Regions from separate parts of the Paenibacillus sp. YSY-4.3 genome, predicted to be linked through region 2. Evidence: riboswitches for the same ligand, from Rfam matches in the RefSeq annotation. Region 2 holds a riboswitch; the other holds the start of a gene.

Region 1 (6,144 bases), on a different contig from region 2:
CAGCGAGGACGACGCCCTGAAATTCCTGGATCACAAAGCACAGCAGGCCGCGAAATTGAACGAGCTGCAACAGGCGCATGAGCTGGCTGCCGCCAAGGCGGTAAGCATGCAGCAACTGCAGGAGAAGCTGACGTCCGACCTCGGGCAGTTGGAGGCCCGGCATTCCGAGGTGAAGGAGAAGCTTGCCCTTTCCAGGGTACAGCAAGATTTCGGTATGGGCAGCAGCTCATCATCCGGCTCATTCGAGGAACTGGAGGAGAAAGCGTATTTTGCCGCAGAAGAAGCGTTGGCTTTAGCCGAGCTTCGGGCCGGAGAAACGCTGGACAATGCTGCCGATCCGGCGGCACATTTGGAGCAGGACGTTAGCGTGAAGCCGGGTGTGAATTCTAGCACGAACTCTAGCACGAACTCTAGCGCCAGCACTCCTGCGAGCGTCGAAGATGAATTAGCAGCAATCAAAGCAAGATTGAACAAGAAAGAATCATAATGCAAGTTATTTATTAGGTACCTGAGGTGAGCAAATGGCGATAATCGACTACAAATGTCCCAATTGCGGCAGCGGTATGGTCTTTAACGGAAGAACCGGAGCATTGACCTGCCAAGGCTGCGGCAGACAAGACAATATTGAACAGCTTCCTGATCCACTTATGCAGCAGTCATTTTCCGAGCATCGGGAGAGAGGGTATAACTGCAACAGCTGCGGTGCGGAGGTTATGGCCGATGCGGAGACGACCGCGACGGTGTGCAGCTTCTGCGGTACGGCCGTCGTTCTCGGTGACCGTCTAACCGGAAATCTGGCCCCGGCGAAGGTGCTTCCTTTTCTGATCAGCAAAGAAGAGGCGATGGCGGCTTTCCGGAAATGGTGCAGGAACGGCCTGCTTACTCCCGACGGATTTATGACCGCGGATCGCGTCAAGGGAATCACCGGAGTTTATGTCCCCTTCTGGCTATATGATCTGCACAATCGGGTTGAGGTTCATGGCCATGCCACAAAGGTAAGGAGCTATACTCGGGGCGACTACCAGTATACGGAAACACAGCATTTTGCGATATACCGCAAGCTCCGCCTGAATTACGTCAATTTGCCGGTCGATGCTTCGGAGAAGATGAGCGATAAACTGATGGATAAGCTGGAGCCTTTTCCGTACGAGCGGCTGAAGGGCTTCAAGAGTCCCTACCTTGCCGGTTATATTGCGGATAAATACAGCTATGATGATCGGGAGCTGCTTCCGCGGGCCAAGGAGAAGATCCAAAGCTATATCGAATCCTCCATTTCATCCGCTGTGACCGGCTATACATCTGTCAGCTTCACCAATAAGCAGATTGAAACGACCCAGAAGCGGGCTGATTATTGCTTGATTCCGGTATGGATGGTGAAGTACGACTATAACCGGTCGGAGTATCTGTTCGCGATGAACGGCCAAACAGGGAAGGTGGTCGGCAAGCCGCCGCTCAGCAAAGCAAAGGTCACCGCCTGGTTTGCTGGCGTTTCGGGCGTAACCCTGCTGTCCCTGAAGCTGATCTCCTGGATGATGGGGGGAGGGTTCCTGTGAAAAAGCATTATGCGATATTAACCGTTCTATTTTTCCTCGCCGCATATCTCGCTATTCCCTATGGGACGACCGCGGCAGCGGAAGCGAAAAAGCTGATCTATGACGAAGCAAACCTGCTCAGCGAAGAGGAATATATAGAGCTGAATGCGATGGCGAATGAGTACGGAGCCAAGCGGGAAACGGATATTATCATTATTACTTCTAACAATGTGGACAATGTCGATGTCGTGCTAATGACGGAGGACTTTTACGATGAGCAGGCCCCGGGTTACGATAAACCCCATGGCAACGCGGTGATCCTGACGCTGGACATGCAGAACCGGGACGTCTATTTGGCAGGGTTCTACAAGGCGGAGGAGTACCTGGATGACGGCAGGCTCGATCGGATACGCGAGAAAATTACGCCGAATTTATCAAATGGAGACTATAAGCTGGCTTTTGAAAAATATATTAAAACCGCCCATAAATATATGGGCATTAAACCGGGCGTAAACCCCGACAACCCGCTGTTCAACACTGGTTTTCAGCTGATTGCGGCCATAGTCGTCGGAGGGATCGTCGTGGGAATTATGACTTACCGCTCCGGCGGCCGCGTCACAGTCAACAAGCGCACCTATGAGGATGCCAGCACTTCAGGGGTCGTGGATCGACAGGATAATTATCTGCGGACGACGACTACGAAGCGGAAGATCGAGCGGAGCACGAGCAGCAGTTCGCGCGGCGGTGGCGGTGGCGGTGGTATTACCGGCGGCGGCCATTCGCACAGCGGCAGCAGAGGGAAATTCTAATCGAAGGGACGGGAGAGCAAGATGGGATTCTTAAGAAATCAATTCGCCAACGTCGTAGAATGGGAAGAGTTCAGAGACGATATGATCTTCTGGAAGTGGAGCAACCGGGAGATCAAGAAAGGCAGTAAACTAATCATCCGCGCTGGCCAGGACGCGATTTTCGTGAATAATGGCAAGGTCGAGGGGATTTTTAAGGATGAAGGCTCATACAACATCGAGTCGGAGATCATCCCTTTCTTATCCACGTTAAAAGGCTTCAAATTCGGCTTCAACAGCGGCATGCGTGTAGAGGTTCTATTCGTCAATACGAAGGAATTTACGGTTAGATGGGGAACACAGAATCCGATTCTGATACCGACGCCTCAGCTGCCGGGCGGCATGCCGATTCGCGCCAACGGAACATTCCACTTTAAAGTCAGCGATTACGTGTCGCTGATCGATAATATCGCCGGAATGAAAGGCAGCTACCTCGTGGAGGATGTCAAAATCCGCATCACTTCCGTACTGGATCAGCTGCTCATGAAATGGATTAGCCGGGAAGGCAAGGACATGTTCAATCTGCAGGCAAATGCCTCGGAAATTGCCAAAGGTATTCGCGAAGACCTGGATATGGAAATGCTGGGCAACGGAATGACGATTACCGGCTTCCAGGTGATGAGCTTCAACTATCCTCAGGAAATTCAGGACATGATCACGAAGACGGCATCCCATGAAATGATCGGCAATCTGCAGAAATACCAGCAGGTCAGTATGACGGACGGCATCGCTTCCGGCAAAGTACAGGGCGGCGGCATGGCCTCGGACATGGCGGGCATGATGATGGGCATGACCATGGCGAACGAAATGATGAAGAATATGAATATGAACATGAATCAAAACCAGAATCCAGGCCAGAATCAGCACCAGCAGCAAAACCAACAGCCTCCGGCGGCTCCTTCCTCCGAAGGCGGCAAGCGCCCTAACTTCTGCCCGAACTGCGGCGCTAAGAACGAAGGTGCAAACTTCTGCCCGAATTGCGGCCAGAAGCTGAACTAAATAATTTTTATGGCATACAAAGAATTAGACGATGGACAGTGATGATGGCTCATGCGTTTATGAAAAAATTGAGAAAAGTACATTGCTATATTTGCAAGAGAATAACATAACTAATGTTGAAGAAATATGGATTAAACGTACTCAGATTAAATAAAGAGATATTACCCTACCGAGAGACTTTTTTAAAGTGTCTACTCGATAGGGTAATTTTGCTTTAATCGAGTCTGTAATGTGTAAACTCCTAAACCCATTAAAATGGAAGTTATAGAAAGGTTGGGAGAACACATGGGACTTTGGTAAAAAGAACAACTGCGGGCTTTCATTAAGGAAAATCAGCTGGTTACTGCCCAGGAGGTTGTGGGTGGAAGTGAGCGGAAATCCTGATGGTTGTGAGCGGCAAATTCTAACGGTTGTGAGCGACGTTATTTGGGCAAAAACGGGGTTTAACAAAATGTAACGGTTGCCAGCGAGCCTATTTCCGTTTTTTCGTAGGCAGAGGGGCAATTTCGTCCAAATAAGCGCTCATACAAACGTTAGAAAAGCCCCCCCTTTTTTTAGGGACGATTAAGCACAATGACAACCGTTAGCGTAGCCTCTTCCAAAGTCATCGTCGTATTACTGACTGCTTGAATACTAGGTTTCTCGTCGTACGACGATTACTAGGTCGAGTCCAAAACTGGGGACAGATGCGCTGGAGTTCTCCGTCTTTTTCCCGGAACGCATCGGTAACCATTTACGTTAAGCAGGCTAATCCCCCTCGGGAGATTACTTGAAATGAGTTTACACAAAAATCTTGATAGACCCCTTTAATCTGACTTACCGTCCTACAATTCCGTCCATGTCACGTTTAGCTCAATGACCCCTTCACTCGAGGACAATCGTCCGCCAATCATGGACCAGCTTTCATTTTTATCGGGATTATCGCCTTGAATAATAATGTTCTTATCGTCAATGGTCTGACCGGAATCATCCAAGTTTTGCGTTTTGAAATACTCCTTGTACAGCTTGGTAATCGTCACCATGTCTTCTTCAGTTGAGAAAATAAGCAGCACCGATTTCTTGCCGTCATTGAATTCAGAGTGAGATGTGCTGATCTTGGCATCGTTTATTATGTTTTGGCATTTTCTCCTACGGTTGATAGGCCCATTTATGAATCGGGTTCAGGGTTTTGGGGGTATACTTTAGACCCGTGTGTAAGCTTCCTTCCTCCTAGTCTACGTGAAATCTACCTCACGATGCGAAACGCAGAAAAAAAACGAGCCAGTCAAAGAGCGCGGGTAATGTAAGCGTACTCTTGGCACAGAAGGGGTTATTTTTGCGTCAAATCCGAATTCTTTATTTGTTTACAGATACTTTTTTTGGGAGTAAGATTTCATTCATGACGAACTGGTTTATGAAATGAATAATCCTTTATCGCTGAATTCTGCAGTCAGGAACGGGGGAACCAAAGGGATGAGCTTGTATCCGTCCCAGGGGTGAATCGCTTGATTTGAACTAGGTAATATCAAGTGTAGGGCTACTTTCAGGCCCGAATCCGTCAGCTAACCTCGTAAGCGTTACGAAAGAGGAATTTGTCGCGTGCCCACGTTTTTTTGAGCTGCCGCGGGAAAGGCCAACTTTCCTGCGGCTTTTTTTGCGCTAATGGAGTCACAGGGATTGCCGGTTTGTACGGATAATGGTTAAACCAAGAGGGTACGATACAAAATGTCCCATATCTCAAACTGGTGGTGGAAATTAGGATGACTGTAAAAAGACTGTTGATTGGGCGGCCGTTGAAATCGACGGAATTAGGGGAGCAAAAGCTGAATAAGAAGAAGGCGCTGGCCATTCTTTCTTCCGATGCTTTATCGTCCGTGGCTTATGGGCCGGAGCAAATTTTGCTCGTGCTGGTGACCGTCAGCACAGCGGCGTTTTGGTATTCGATTCCGATTGGGATCGGCGTATTGGTATTATTGACCGCTCTTATTTTATCCTATCGGCAGATTATTTTTGCTTACCCGCAAGGCGGGGGAGCTTATGTGGTTTCCAAGCAGAACCTGGGGATTTTCCCCGGCCTGGTTGCGGGAGGCTCCTTGCTGGTCGACTATATTCTAACCGTTGCCGTCAGCGTGTCTGCGGGTACGGATGCGATCACGTCGGCCATTCCGAGCTTCCACGAGCATAAAGTCATCATCGCAGTCATTTTTGTCATTCTCCTGACCTTGCTGAATTTGCGGGGTATTACTGAATCCGCGACGATTCTAGCTTATCCTGTGTATTTATTCGTTGTCGCTTTATTCATTCTGATTGCCGTAGGGCTTTACGATATTGCGATGGGCCATGTCTCGCCAAGTTTACATGTACCGGTCGGTACGCCAGTGGCGGGGATGACGCTATTCTTGGTGTTACGGGCTTTTGCCTCGGGAAGCTCGGCTTTGACCGGGGTGGAGGCGATCTCCAATGCGATTCCGAACTTCAAGAATCCCGCGCCGAATAATGCAGCCAAGACGTTGATGGCGATGGGCATCTTGCTTGCGATCCTGTTCTCGGGCATTGTATTTCTGGCTTATTATTACGGGATTGTGCCTTCCCCGGAGAAGACGGTGGTCTCGCAAATCGCCGAGCATACCTTCGGCAGAAATGCCGTGTACTATTTTATCCAAGGCACGACGGCCTTGATTCTGATATTGGCGGCTAATACGGGTTATTCGGCATTTCCGCTGCTGGCTGTAAACCTGGCTAACGACCGGTTCATTCCAAGAATGTTCACGGTACGGGGTGACCGGTTG
Region 2 (6,144 bases):
AAGCGATAGACCGCTTCCTCGCCGATTCCCGCGACCCAGGCGAGCAGGGGGAATAGGACGGGGTAAATCATGTTGTAGGCCGACTGGGAGGCGTCAGTCGTTGACCAGGTGCCGAATGTCCGCTCCAGGATGAAAAAAATGACCGATTGCGCCCCGAGCAGGACTAAGGCCCACAAATAAGCGCTTTGCATTGAGAACAGCACATGCCGTCCGTATTCCGGTTCTTTGGCTCTGGCCCATAGATTCAGCCCCTGCTTGCGCCAGAGTCCGTCTCCTCCGATCAGGGAGAAGTAAATGGAGGCCGATATAACCAGGGTGAGTGCGCCCTGCACGATGAAGCCAATGATCAGAATGCCGGTTCCGAGCCCGTCCTTCTGCAGCAGCGGAAGCATGTTAACCGCTCCGACCATCGAGAAAACAAAGTAAGCAGAGGACAGAACCAGGCCTCGTAGGAAAGAAGAGAACGGTCTAGTCTTCACACTGTAGATGATCGCCAGAATACCGAGCACGAAGGTGAACAGGGCATAGCCGACCCAGGTGAACCAGTTGGCCAGCTTCTTTTGGCCTTTTACATAGTCCAGGTGACCGGCAGGAGGATCGAAGTAAGCCTGCATGGAGGAGACGCTTCCGTCTTCGAAGCGGAATTCGATCAGCCCGCGGGACAGGCCGGCTTCAAAACCGGGTACCCCGTAGATAAGCCCTGATTCGCTTTCTGCGCTCTCGATCTTCAGCTTAGCGGGATCAAAGTTAAACGCTTTAAGGTAAGGAGCGGCAAGGCTAGCTTTGTCTTCGGGCGTCAGGCCACCTTCCGTTACCAGCAAGCCCTTGCCGCCCTCTATGCCTTGCTTCTGAAGCAGCTCTCTGGTGGCGCTGCTATAGGTCTCAATGCGTTCGAATCCGGCTACATTGCCGCCATACATGTTAACGTCCACAGTTAAGGCGCTAAGGATACCGCCGGGTTGTTCGAAACGAACGCGAAACACCTCAAGCGGAAACTGCTCATCGTAATTTTTCATATAAGCATTCATTAGATTTTCGTGGGACAAATAACCATATATATCCGATCGAGATTCGTATGTAACTATAGCATGGTCCAATGATACAGGCAGCTCCAGCGTGGAGGCGGCAAATTCGGCAGCGAGTTCCTTCGCCTGCTGCTTCGTGATCGTCTTCTGAATTTGCTGCAACGAATCCGGCGTGGCCATCGGCAGAATCTGTACGGCTAGAAAAATGAGGAAGCCTACGGCGGCCAGCACCCGAAGAGTGTTGCGCTTCGGCGCTCGCCCTGGAGACGAAAAGACTGATAACATTCAAAAACCCCTTTGCAATAGTGTAAATGGATATCATTGTAAAGATACCATAAGCCTTGAGCAATCGCCAGAAAGCGAACGAGCAAGGGTAGTAAACAGGCAATAATTCCGCAAAAATACAGCATGACTCAGAGAATGAAGGGTGGCAAGCTCCGTTTCAGGCGGCAAAGGTTATTTTCATGGTATTTCGGGTAAATCAAGCTTTGTAGTGAACGTTAATTAAGCTTATAATCCAATTCATAGAGATGGGATGAAAATGAAATGAAAGATATGAAAAGAATATCAGCCGAATTTCCAGTGGAAAACGGGGGAACCAATTTTTTGGGGTGAATTTCTCAGGCCCTGCACGGACGCGAAAGTCCGGCGCAGGAGGTGAATAGGGCTGCTGTGCAGGCCCGAACCCGTCAGCTAACCTCGTAGGCGTACTGCAGCAGGAACCATAACCGAAAGGGCTCTGGATTTCCAGTGCTTTTTTCTTTTGCCAAAGTGTCCATAATAATGGGTATTAATATTCAGATATGCAGATCAAGACAAGAAGAGGTGAGCAGGGTGCCGTCACGATGGTTTAAATTATCTCCACCGCGTATATTGGTACTCGGTTTTGCAGCGATTATTTTGATCGGGGCGCTGCTACTAATGACGCCGCTCGCCAATACGACCGGGGAATCCCTTTCTTTCGTAGACGCGTTGTTTACGGCGACCTCTGCCACTTGCGTTACCGGACTTATCGTACGTGATACGGGAACTTATTTTTCGACATTCGGCCAAATCGTGATTATTACGCTTATTCAAATCGGGGGACTCGGTTTCATGACGATGGCGACTCTCTTCTCCCTTGTGTTCAAGCGGCGGATTTCGCTGCGGGACCGCCTTCTGCTGCAGGAGGCGATGAATCAGAATACGATGGAGGGCATCGTCCGCCTCATTCGCAAGGTGCTAATGTACTCCTTGATCATTGAGGCTAGTGCTGCCGTATTGTTTGCGATTCGCTGGGCGTTTGACATGCCGTTTGGACGGGCCGCTTACTATGGAATTTTTCATGCGGTTTCTCTGTTCAACAACGCTGGCTTCGATTTGTTCGGAAATTTCCAAAGCCTGACGGGGTATGTGGACGATCCGCTCGTTAACTTCGTAGCGATGTTCCTGGTCGTATCGGGCGGCCTCGGCTTTATCGTGCTGTCCGAGCTCGCGGACTTCCGCCGCAGCCGTAAGCTGTCGCTGCATTCCAAAGTAGTTCTGTCCATGACGGGGGCGCTTATTGTCATCGGGGCTATCGTGATCTTCATATTTGAATTTACCAATGCGAGAACGATGGGATCGTTGGATTGGAGCGGGAAAATATGGGGCTCGTTCTTCCAATCCGTCAATTCTAGAACGGCCGGTGCGAACTCGGTAGATATCGGGGCACTTCGCCAGGCCACCCAGTTCTTCATGATCATCCTGATGTTCATCGGCGCATCTCCTGGCTCGACGGGCGGCGGGATCAAAACGACGACGTTCATGATTTTGGTAGGCGCGGTCATCTCCATGATTCGCGGCCGCAATGATTTGGTGTTATTCCGTTATCGCCTGTCCCAAGAGCGGATTTTCAAGGCGGTGACGATTACGATGCTCGCCCTGTTCCTGATCATTGCAGTAGCGATGGTGCTGTCGACCACCGAAGATGCGAGCTTCCTGAGCATTTTGTTCGAGACGACGTCCGCTTTTGCCACGGCAGGTTTAACGATGGGGCTGACGCTGGATTTGACCGATATCGGCAAAGTCATTTTATGCTTCATGATGTTTACTGGCCGCTTGGGTCTTTTGACGTTGGCTTATGCGCTTGGTCCGAAGAAGGGGAAGGAATTGTACCGCTATCCCGAAGGGAAAATGATTATAGGATAGGAGTTTGACCAATCAATGAAAATGCAGCAGTTTGTGGTAATCGGCCTGGGGCGCTTCGGCTCCAGCCTAGCGCTCGAGTTAATGGATTTGGGGTACGAGGTGCTCGGCATCGACTTGAACGAAGAGCTGGTGAACGACATGAGCGCTTATTTGACCCATGCCGTCATGGCTGACGCTACGGATGAAGAGGTGCTGAAATCGCTAGGCGTCCGCAACTTCGATTGCGGCATCGTGGCGATCGGCAGCGATATTCAGATGAGCATACTGACGGCGATTCTGCTCAAGGATTTGGGCATCAAGCAGGTTGTCGCCAAGGCGATTTCTGTCCTGCATGGCCGGGCACTGGAGAAGCTTGGCGTGGACCGGGTTATTTTTCCGGAGAGGGATATGGGGGTTCGCGTTGCGCATCAGCTTGTGACTCCGAATTTGCTCGATTACATCGAGCTGTCGAAGGAGTATAGCATCGTCGAGCTGAGGGTACCTGAATGCCTTGCCGGAAAGACGCTGGGCGAGATCAATCCACGCGTGAATTACAGCTGCAGCATAGTTGCTATCCATAAGCAAACGGGAGTCATTGTTGCCCCTACCGCGATGGATGTGCTGAATGACGGAGATATTATGGTCATGATCGGTTCTAATGAGAATATCGATAGATTTGAAGCTGTCATTAACGAGGACGAGTGATCGATAAAATAGTAAAGGAAGCTGCAGTCCAGCCGGGAGGGTCGGATGCAGCTTCCTTTATATTTGGTGTTTTATTTGGTGCGTTATTTTAAGCGGACTTTACTTCAGCGCTTCGGTATAGCCACCAGCAGATGAAGGCCGCGCCGATGGAGATGGCGATAGCGAAATGGGGAGGGAGGATATCCACCAGCGTTTTGGCCGTCGCATCGATGAGAGTAGGATTGTTCGTACGAAGAGCATCTAAACTCAAAATATAAACAATGATCAATCCAACGCCCCAGAACAAGCCGAACCGATACATCAAGGTACTCGTCAGAAAGAACAGTATGGCCAGAAGGAAGTAGACGGCAGTTTGCGGATACCATAGCATGCCATATGAAATGACGGTAGTGCTCGGACCGAAACTGATCAGCGGGAGCAGTTGCTTGAGCGCTACCATGAGGAGCGTCTGTACAAGGGATACCGCTATGCTGAATGCAGCGAAATAAATCAGGCTGCTCCAATAGTACTGCTTGCGCGTATAGCCCAAGCCCATTAGCCGCGGGAAGGAATTGACGGCTGTAATATAAGCGATTAGCAAGATGAAAATTGAAATTGCAGCAAAATTATTATTTATGACTAATGCCATTGCATTTTCGGGCTCATATATGCCGTATCCGGCAATCAGCCAAAAATCAAGGAACAGTAAAATAGCTCCAAACCACAGCAGCCGCTTGCGGTTATCATGCCAATGGAAGGCAAGCTGGCTACGAAACGTTCTCATGGATAGACACCTCCGAACTTGTTGGTTGGTTCCTCGCGGATGAAATGCATCATCGAGGAAGGGCTCCAACTCGTTGTTATACCCCATTTCTAGTCTCGTGAATCATCGTAAAGCGCAACGTTAGTACAAATAATGGGGCTTTATTTATTCCAGCTCCAAAGCATCGACCAGACTGTCCTTGATGTCTTTGATCCAATCTTTGGTCTCTTGGGTCAGCTCTGAGCTGCTGCCATAGATGAGACAGGTCTCTCGGCGCGTCTGTTCCAGCTCTTTCATAGGCAGGGCCACCAGCTCATTGTCTTTCAGCAGCTGGGGCCTTAAATAAGATTGCGGCAGCAGCGCGGCGGCCCGGCACGTTGGGAGAAGACGGACGATCGCTTCGAAGGAGTCGATTTCCATCCGTACGTCTGGAATGATGCCATAGCGCCCAAAGAGGTCATCAATCAACTTCCGGTACCAGGTCCCTTTGGAGAAAATGATCATGGGCAGTCCGTTCAAATCCTCCATGGCTGCCGGCTTGCCTCCTGCCAGGGCATGGTTCCGCGGGACGACCAGCTCCAGATGATCTTGAAACAGGGTGATGCATTTCAAGCCCTGCTCAGAAATCGATGAAGCGACAACGCCAAGATCGACCTTTTTGTCGCGGACATAGGAGACGATTTCATGTGTTTTGCCGGTAACGAGTTTCAATTCGATATCCGGTGACTTATTCATCAACACAGTCACAAGTGGCGGGAGAGTCGTCTGGATCGTCGTCAGACTCGCTCCCAGCGTGACGACTCTCCGCTCGGCCGTCTTGAAGCGGGATACCGATTGCAGGAAATGCTGATGGCGCTGCCGCTGCTCAAGGGCATAGATATATGCCTCCTGGCCGACGCGGGTCAGCTCAAGCCGCTTGCCCTTGCGGTCGAATAGCGCCACGCCCCATTCCTCCTCGAGCTTGGCTATTTTGCGCGATAGGGCAGGCTGCGACAAATTCAGCAGCTTTGATGCTTTATTCAAGCTGGACTGCTCGACGACAGTGGTGAATACGAGTAAATCTTCCATCATAGGTAACATCCCTCCGAGTGTTAGCCGTGCATTTATATTATATTGAAAAAAGACTGATTTCTTAGATTGATTATTACGCATATTAAATAGGAAGTTTATGCTTGTACATAGTTATGCATAAATGTTATAACGATTAATAAGTATATTGCAATTCCATTATAAGATAAAAAGGAGTAACATTGAAAGTGACACAAGATGTTCACATGTTATCTTAATCACATGCGAATAGGGCCGTTTAAATGTGGGTTTTATCATATACTTGCTTGGCGGCCGGTGTTGAATGATGTCATTGAATAGGGAACGATGGAAACGAGAAAGGGGAACACGCACTTATGAAAGGGTTTTATTCCAGAAAGCTGCACTCGCTCCTGGGTGTCATTCCGCTAGGATTCTTTATTCTGGAACACATGATTACGAACTTTTCGGCCGTTGAAGGCGGAAGGCAGGGATTCA

What was found. Region 2 has a riboswitch for cyclic di-AMP ahead of ACYUJT_RS17195 (TrkH family potassium uptake protein). Riboswitches for the same ligand answer to the same signal wherever they lie in the genome.
Region 1: it holds a riboswitch for cyclic di-AMP, as region 2 does, so the genes downstream of both, ACYUJT_RS09700 (APC family permease) here and ACYUJT_RS17195 (TrkH family potassium uptake protein) in region 2, are expected to answer to the same signal.

Annotation. Positions count from the first base shown of each region.
Region 1 covers NZ_BAABMC010000002.1:675,338-681,481, reverse strand. Annotated here, with positions in the region: gene ACYUJT_RS09725 (PspA/IM30 family protein) at 1-487, shown strand, start outside; gene ACYUJT_RS09720 (TFIIB-type zinc ribbon-containing protein) at 522-1,553, shown strand; gene ACYUJT_RS09715 (TPM domain-containing protein) at 1,550-2,341, shown strand; gene ACYUJT_RS09710 (SPFH domain-containing protein) at 2,363-3,376, shown strand; gene ACYUJT_RS09705 (hypothetical protein) at 4,201-4,398, opposite strand; cyclic di-AMP (ydaO/yuaA leader) riboswitch at 4,781-4,948, shown strand; gene ACYUJT_RS09700 (APC family permease) at 5,116-6,144, shown strand, end outside.
Region 2 covers NZ_BAABMC010000005.1:97,991-104,134, forward strand. Annotated here, with positions in the region: gene ACYUJT_RS17190 (CPBP family intramembrane glutamic endopeptidase) at 1-1,310, opposite strand, end outside; cyclic di-AMP (ydaO/yuaA leader) riboswitch at 1,585-1,748, shown strand; gene ACYUJT_RS17195 (TrkH family potassium uptake protein) at 1,809-3,194, shown strand; gene ACYUJT_RS17200 (potassium channel family protein) at 3,210-3,878, shown strand; gene ACYUJT_RS17205 (DUF4052 family protein) at 3,967-4,641, opposite strand; gene ACYUJT_RS17210 (LysR family transcriptional regulator) at 4,786-5,691, opposite strand; gene ACYUJT_RS17215 (succinate dehydrogenase cytochrome b558 subunit) at 6,024-6,144, shown strand, end outside.